Regions from separate parts of the Microbulbifer sp. SE14 genome, predicted to be linked through region 1. Evidence: predicted binding sites of a transcription regulator. Region 1 holds the regulator's gene; the other holds the start of a gene.

Evidence for each region. The regulator PhoB, encoded in region 1, activates phosphate uptake and scavenging genes when phosphate is short. The targets are predictions, from matches to a motif close to TGTCATAAANNTGTAACA.
Region 2: AC6R19_RS16610 (beta-helix domain-containing protein) is a predicted target of PhoB. The motif match lies at 1,542-1,559, and genes of this name have one in related genera.

What each region holds. Positions count from the first base shown of each region.
Region 1 covers NZ_JCBAJA010000016.1:88,476-92,679, reverse strand. The annotation lists gene phoR (phosphate regulon sensor histidine kinase PhoR) at 1-1,178, opposite strand, end outside; gene phoB (phosphate regulon transcriptional regulator PhoB) at 1,411-2,115, opposite strand; gene ubiA (4-hydroxybenzoate octaprenyltransferase) at 2,220-3,098, opposite strand; gene AC6R19_RS12885 (chorismate--pyruvate lyase family protein) at 3,111-3,731, opposite strand; gene AC6R19_RS12880 (dicarboxylate/amino acid:cation symporter) at 3,884-4,204, shown strand, end outside.
Region 2 covers NZ_JCBAJA010000025.1:28,020-32,223, reverse strand. The annotation lists gene AC6R19_RS16620 (TetR/AcrR family transcriptional regulator) at 113-796, shown strand; gene AC6R19_RS16615 (DUF1285 domain-containing protein) at 827-1,381, shown strand; gene AC6R19_RS16610 (beta-helix domain-containing protein) at 1,802-3,457, shown strand; gene AC6R19_RS16605 (TonB-dependent receptor domain-containing protein) at 3,657-4,204, shown strand, end outside.

The DNA.
Region 1 (4,204 bases):
ACGATGGCGAGGCCCAGTCCGGTGCCGCCGCTGTCGCGGGAGCGGCCGGCGTCGACGCGGTAGAAGCGCTCCGTCAGGCGCGGGATATGGATGGGGTCTATGCCGATACCGCTGTCCCTGACCGAGAAATGCCCCCCTTTCCCATCCACCCACCAGCGCAGTTGCACGGGCCCGCCGGCGGGGCTGTATTTTACCGCGTTCAGCACCAGGTTGGCGAAGGCGCTGTGCAGCTCGGTGGCATCGCCGGTGATGGTCGCGTCCTGTTCGCAGTCGACACTGATCTCGTGGCGCCCGCCGCTGAAGCTGCGGGCCTCCCGCGCCACCCGCTCCATCAGCTCACTTACCGGCACCCGCTCGCGGCCGCTGTCCCGCTCCGAAGTCTCCAGGCGCGCGAGCAGCAGCAGGTCGTTCACCAGGGTCGTCATGCGCGCGGTCTGCTCGCCCATCTGCGCCAGCGGCCGCCGCCAGCTCTGCGGCGCCTGGCCGCTGCCCTCCAAGGTCTCCAGGTAGCCGGCGATCACCGTCAGCGGCGTGCGCAGTTCGTGGGACACATTGGCGACGAAGTCGCGGCGCATCTGCTCCAGGTTGTGCAGGCGGGTGATGTCGCGGACGATCACCAGAGCCTCGTCCTGGCCGTAGCGGGTCACCTCCAGCTGCAGGATGCGCGCGTCGTTACCCGGGGCCGGCAGAGTCAGGGGCCCGCGCGCGTCCCGGCGGTGCATATAGCTGACGAAACCGGGATCGCGCACGAAATTGACCAGCGGCTGGCCGGCGTCGCCGGGCTGCAGCCCCAGTAGTTCACCGGCAGCGGGGTTCCACCAGGCCAGGTTGCCGTCGTCCTCAAGCGCCACTATGCCCTCGCGCAGCGCGCTGGTGCTGTCCTGCACGCGGCGCAGCATCGCGTGCAGCTTCTGCTTCTCGCGCCGGTGGCGGCGCTGCAGGCGATAGAAGTCGTCGGAGATTTCGCCCCAGATGCCAAAGGCGGTGGGGGCGGGGCCGCGGCGGCCGTTGGCCAGCCAGCGGTTGAAGCGGCTCTGCTGCCAGAGTACCCAGCCCAGGTAGACCGCCAGGGCGACGGCCAGGGACAGCAGCCAGTGCCCGCTGGCGAAGCCGAAGATGGTGCAGCCGAGGGCGATCACCAGGAAGCGCGAGAACTCGCCGATACTGCGATCCAGCATAGAGGTGCCGTTCTAGTTTGTAGATGAATAGCACTAAGTTAAGCTGCCGAAGCCTCCGAGTTGGCACGATGCAAGGCCCTGCTGCCGGTGGCCGCCCGGCAAATATTTACCGATGAGGTTTTTTGTCGGGCGGCCACCGGCAGCAGGGCCGATCGGAGTCTTTCACCTGTCGGCACTCGCGGCCTAGCTTAGTGTGTTCAGTTTGTGGACAAGTGCGAATTTGCGCGAAATCTTACACTTTTTCCGCGGTCTGCACAGAAAAGCGGTAGCCGGTGCCGCGCACCGTCTGGATATAGCGGTCGTGGCCGTCCACGGCCAGCGCCTTGCGCAGGCGGCGGATATGCACGTCCACGGTGCGCTCCTCCACATAGACATTGCCGCCCCAGACGTGGTCCAGGAGTTGGGTGCGGGTATAGGCGCGCTCCTGATGGGAGAGGAAGAAGGTCAGCAGTCGGAACTCGGTCGGCCCCATATCTACCGCCTGGCCGTTGATTGTGACCCGGTGGCTGAGGGGGTCCAGCACCAGGCCACCGGCGGTCAGCGGCTCCTCCGGCGCGGCGGGGCCGGCGCGGCGCAACACGGCCTTCAGGCGCGCGACCAGTTCCCGCGGAGAGAAGGGCTTGGTGATATAGTCGTCGGCGCCCGTCTCCAGGCCCTTGATCTTGTGGTCCTCCTCGCCCTTGGCGGTGAGCATGATGATCGGCAGGGCCGAGGTCAATTCATCGCGCTTCAGACGGCGGGCCAGTTCCACGCCGGATACGTCCGGCAGCATCCAGTCCAGCAGTATCAGGTCGGGCTTCTCGTCGATGACCAGGGCGTGGGCCTCCTGGGCGTTCTCCGCTTCGATAACGCGGTAGTCCGCCATCTCCAGCGCCACCCGCAGCATATCGCGCACCGGGGCCTCGTCGTCGACTATCAGGATCGTCTTGCTTTGCATCTGCCTGCCATATCCGCCAGATTCTTTCTGTTTATGGCCGAGGATTTAACGGCATTTTCGTTACAAATATATGACGGGTGTAAAGCGATCCCCAGCATGGTGCGCTAAACGAGCAGGAAGTGGAAGAAAATTCCCGAAAATATCGCCGCACCGACCCAATTGTTACTCAGGAAGGCGCGAAAGCAGGCATCTCTTTCCCTATCCCGCACCAGCCACTGCTGGTATGCAAACAGGGCTGCGGCGGCGGCAAGGCCGGCATGGAAGGCAGTGCCCAACTCGAAACGCTGGCCCACCAGCAGCAGCGCAAACAGCACCATCAGCTGCAGGGCGCCGGTCATGGCCCTGTCCAGCTCGCCGAACAGCACGGCGGTGGACTTGACCCCTATCCTGAGGTCGTCGTCCCGGTCCACCATCGCGTAGAAGGTGTCGTAGGCGACGGTCCACAGCAGATTGGCCGTGTACAGCAGCCAGGCCAGGGGCGGCACCTCACCGGTGGCGGCGAAGGCCATCGGGATGCCCATGCTGAAGGCGGCCCCCAGCACCACCTGTGGCAGGTGGGTGTAGCGCTTGGCGAACGGATAGCAGAAGGCCAGCGCCACCGCCGGCAGCGACAGCAGTACCGTCAGTCTGTTGGTGGTCAGCACCAGCGCAAAGGCGACCAGGCTGAGCCCCGCGAAGAGCGCCAGGGCGCCGCGCGGCGTGACACTGCCAACGGCCAGCGGGCGCGCTGCGGTGCGCTTCACATGGCCGTCGATATGGCGGTCGGCGTAGTCGTTGACGGCGCAGCCGGCGGCGCGCATCAGCAGTACGCCGAGGGTGAAGACCGCAAACAGGTGCAGACCCGGCCAGCCGCCGGCGGCCAGCCACAGGGCGGACCAGGTGGGCCACAGCAGCAACAGCGAACCTATGGGTCTGTCCAGGCGCGCCAGCTGCCAGTAGGGCAGTGCGGCGGGCCAGCGCTGGGATAGTTGTTGGCTGATCACGGCAAACTCTCTTTATATTCTCTCTGCTTGTTCTGTCTCGGCGGCTGCAGTTTTCACCTGCGGCCCCTGCGCGGGGCGGAAAGCACTGAGGAAGGTCTCGGCCACCAGCAGCGGCTTGTCCCGCAGCCAGAAAGTGGAGCGGCGCCCCCAGGCGCTGTCGCCCTCCCCGGCCAGTTGGCCCAGCTGGCAGCGCGGATTGCGGCTCTGCTGGTTCAGCACTATAGGTCCGCGGCGGATATCCGGCTCGCTGAACAGCAGTTCCCCCAGTGGGCGGCTGTCGAGGCTGCGCAAATAGCGGGACCTGCCCTGCAGGCAGCGCTCCGGCAGCACGCTGCGGGCGTAGACCCAGGGCCGGCCGCAGCCGTACAGCAACACCTCCCGCACCAGTGCGCGGCTGCGGTCGCGCAAGTCCAGCGCGCGCCGCTCCTCCAGCCGCGGCTGCTGCCAGCGCTGGCTCAGCACCTGTACGCGAAAGTCGCCACCGGACAGTTGCTTCAGCGCCGCGGTCAGCGAGCCGGGGTGCAGCAGCCAGGGCAGCAGCGCCGGCGGCGGCTGCCGGTGCAGGGATTCCAGTGGCTGGGCCAGCCAGTCGCCATTCGGCTCGAAAGGCGATTCAAAGGGAGATTGGTACAACTGCAACTCCGCGATTTTGCAAAGGGGCATTGTAAATGCGGAATGCGGAATGCGGAATTGGGGGTTGCTCATTCCGCATTCCGCATTCCGCACTCATCATTTGATATAGTGCTCGGCTGCTTTATAACAACGAAACCGAAGAGAGTCTGTCCATGGGTCTCACCACCAGAATCCTGATCGCAATGCTGGCCGGCATTGTCGTCGGTGTACTGTTCAACTTCCTCAATACCAGCCAGCTGCTCGGCAGCGGCGTCACCGGTGCCATCAACAGCTACCTGACCGGGGGGCTGTTCGATATCGCCGGCCGCATCTTTATCGCCTCGCTCAAATTGATGGTGGTGCCGCTGGTGCTGGTGTCGCTGGTGTGCGGCGCCTGCGCCCTGTCCGAAGGGCACCGCATGGGCCCGCTGGCCGGCAAGACACTGGTTCTGTACCTGTTCACCACCGCCGCTGCCATCACCCTGGCCCTGTGC
Region 2 (4,204 bases), on a different contig from region 1:
AAAATGGAATGGGTTTCTCTATCTGCTTTCCCAAGCCGGATGAATTGCCTATCATTCATGAATGGATAGTCAATTTCAGTCTCCAAATTTACGGATAGATAAGGTCGGAAGTATGGACAAGGCAAAAGAGAAGGTTCAGCGCTTTCGCGCCCGCGAACAGCGCATCCTGGATGCCGCGCTGGAACTGCTGCTGGAGCACGGCGAGGAAAAGGTCACCGTGGAGCAGATCGCCGAGCGGGTGGATATCGGCAAGGGCACCATCTACAAGCATTTCATTTCAAAAACAGAAATTTACATGCGCTTGTTGATGGACTACGAAAAGTCCCTGACCGAGCGCCTGAAGACAGCGCTGGCGGCCGCCGAGCAGGGCGATATCACCGCGCCGGCGCGGGCCTACTTCGAATCGCGTATGGCCGACCCGTCCAAGGACCGGCTGTTCCAGCGCCTGGAGGAGAAGATCATCGCCCTGAACCTGGCCCCGGAGATGATCGAGGAGCTGCATGCCATCCGCAACTCCAACGCCTCGGCCCTGAACCGGGTGTTCGAGCGGCGTATGGAGCAGGGCGTGCTGAAAAAGGTGCCCGCCTACTACTACTACTCCACCTACTGGGCCCTGGTGCAGGGCGCGGTGGAGCTCTACCACTCCAAGTCCTTCGCCGACGTGATCGAGGATCGCGAGGGGCTGATGGAGTTCATCATGGACGTGGGTGTGCATATCGGCGACATCTCCGGCCGCCGCTCCCAGGAAGAAGGTCGCCCCGGCGGCGAGGCTGCCGGCACGTCCTCCTTTAGCTGAGGGTTCATCATTTAGCTGAGGGCTTCTCATTTGGCTGAGACACTGTTCGCGCAGCTGCAACAACTGCAGCGCGAGTTCCGCGGCCACCCGCCCGTGCACAAGTGGAATCCGGACTTCTGCGGGGATATGGACCTGGTCATTCGCCGCGACGGCCGCTGGATCCACGAGGGCACCGAGATACGGCGCCAGCCCCTGGTGAAACTCTTCGCCAGCATCCTCAAGCGCGAAGGCGATGACTATTTTCTGGTCACCCCGGTGGAGAAGCTGCGCATCCGGGTGGAGGATGCGCCCTTTATCGCCACCCAGGTGGCCAGGGGAGAAGAGGCCGGGCGCGAGTGCTTGCTGTTTACCACCAATACCGGCGACATAGTGCCACTGGACAGCGGCCGTTCCTGGCAGCTGAAACCCTTCGGCGATCCGCCCCAGCCGATCCCCTATATAGAAGTCCGCAACGGTCTGGAGGCGCGGGTTTCCCGCGAGGTCTTCTACCAGTTGGTGGACTGGGCCGAGGAGAGGGGCGGGCAGGGCTGCGGACAACTCTGGCTCCACAGCGACGGCGAGCAGTTCCTGCTCGGAAGCTACTGACGTAGGGTGCGCCGTGCGCACCAATAAGAGCTATTCTTGCCTCCCCCCAGATGGTGCGCGTGGCGCACCCTACTTCCCGACCAAGATTCAGTTGAAGAAAAAGGGCCTGTGTTTTTATTGAGCACTTTGTCTGCCGTTCAGTCGTTAATTGAAACCTGTTTGCAATAAAAATGTAATTAATCCGTCGGCACAGAAACATATTTCAAAATTTTCGGGAAAACCCCACTAAAGTAACAATTTCGCAATATTCCCTTCCTACACTCCCTCGCGTCCGAATCGCCAAGGCGAACAAGAAAATCACGGTTTCAGGGCACCCTGGAAATCCGTTTTTAAATTCAGGACGCACAGCTGAAGCATAAAAACAGATTTTTAGCTGCCCACGATTACACCTATTAGGCAAAACTTCCGTTAGGGGGAACTATGAAGCGAGTAAACAACAAGCTGCTGCTGGCAGCCGCAATCGCCGCTCTGCTGGCTGGTTGTGACAGCGGTGGTATCGATATTGAGCCGACTACTGTAGACAACTCTACTGACAACTCCGTAACCAACCCGGGCGGTGACACCAACAACTCTTGTGCCACTATTGAAAGCACTGGTGTTCAGGGTACTCCGGAAGGCGCCAACTGCCGCTACGGCACCGACTTCGTATCTTCCTCCAACCCGCTGACGGAAGATCTCTACCTTTCGGCCCTGCCAAACGGCGGTGCCCACATCTTTGACGGCAGCCTTTTCGTGGGTGAGAGCTTCGGTAGCAATGCGGAGCTGCAAGCGGCTGGCATCGCCAAGGGCGGCGATGGCGTGAAACTGGAAGTTCAGGCCGGTGCCACCATCGCCTTTAAGGACAGCTCCGCCTTCATGGTAGTTAACCGTGGTTCCCAGCTGTTTGCCCGCGGTACCGAATCCGCGCCGATCACCTTTACTTCCGAAACCGACGTGCTGGGTACCGTGGGTGCTGAAGACGTTTCCCAGTGGGGCGGTATGGTGATCAACGGCTTTGGTATCACCAACAAGTGTGCCTACACCGGCAATCTGGATGACGGTACTCTGGCTCTTACGGGCGAGTGCCATGTGGCCGCCGAAGGTTCCACCGACGATGAGGCGTCCTACTACGGCGGCGACAACAACGCCGACAGCTCCGGTGAGCTGACCTACGTACGCGTCAAGCACACCGGTGCCCAGGTTGCCGCTGGTGACGAACTGAACGGCGTCGCTTTCGATGCTGTCGGCAGCGGCACTATCGTTCGCAACCTGCAGGCTTACTCCACTTACGACGACGGTATCGAGTTCTTCGGGGGCGCCGTAAACGTAGAGAACTATGTTGCCCTGTATGTGCGCGACGACTCCATCGATATCGACGAAGGCTACCGCGGCAGCATCACCAATGCTCTGGTGATCCAGAGTGAAGCCGACGGCAACCATTGTATCGAGTCCGATGGCATCGGCAGTTACGACGACATGGCGGATGGCACAAAAACTGATCGGCGCGCCGAGATCATCGGTCAGGGTATCAACAGTCGCCCGGTGATCGACGGTCTGACCTGCATCGTCTCTGCCCAGGCGGCAGGTACGCATGATCCGGGTGCCGGCTGGCGTTTCCGCGAAGGTATCTATCCGATGATCACCAACTCCATGATCGTCGCCTCCTTCAATGCCGATGAAAATGGTGCGGAGGGCAGTAACTACTGCCTGCGCGTCGAGAGTGATGAGACTCTGGCTGAAGCGGAAACCGGCACTGAAGTTGCTATCACGTCCAATATCTTCGCCTGTGAAGACAAGACCAAGGGTGGCCCGGTTGGTGCCGATGATCTGGAGACCTGGGCCGTAAACAGCGGCAATCAGTTCGTCGCCATTTCCGGTGCAGTGGACCCGACAATTAACGCTGACACTGGCTTCGTGCTGCTGGGCGGAATACCGGCCTTCTACACCGAAGCTGCCGATGCGCAAGCCGGCGTGACCGTTTCACCGCTGGAGCGCGCCTACTTGGGCGCTCTGAGTGTAAACGGCAGTGACTGGACCCAGGGCTGGACCTACGGTCTGCATGAAGGCAGTCGCGCTCAGCCGCTGTGGTTTGAGTAAGTCGCAAGCGGGTTAACCCCGATGCAAGGGCGCCGCTTCGCAACGGGAGCCGGCGCCCTCTTTGCTTCTACTGCAGCGATAAACAGGAACACAAGAGGCCTGGGTAATGGTTAAGAAAGAAAATTTTCAGAGAGCGCCGCTGGTACTGGCTATTGCCACGGCCTCCACAATAGCTCCGCAGGTTTGGGCTCAAGTGGAAATGGACGATGTCCAGCCGCAAGCCCAGCAAATCGAAGAAGTAATGGTTCAGGGGCGTTTGCAGAGTGCTGCAGAAACGCTGGTCAGTGAGCGCTTGGAAGAGGAAGTGGTCACCGATATTCTCGGTTCTGAGATGATCGGACGCGTTGGCGATTCGACCGTGGCTGCAGCTCTGCGCCGCGTGTCCGGGCTGTCTCTGGTCAATGACAAATTTGTGTATGTGCGCGGTTTGGGCGAACGCTATTCAAGCACCACGCTGAATGGTGCTACTGTGCCGTCCCCGGATCTGACCCGCAATGTGATACCACTGGACCTCTTCCCCACCTCTGTAGTGGAGTCCCTGGCGGTGCAGAAGAGCTACTCCGCCGACCAGGCTGCCAGCTTCGGTGGCGGCAACGTGGATATCCGCACCAGGGGAATCCCCGAGAGTCTCACCTACTCCATTGAGATGGGGGGCGGATTCAACAGCGAAACCGGCGGTGATGTGCTGACCTATAAAGGCGGCGACGATGACACTTTCGGCACCGACGACGGTACCCGCGCCCTGTC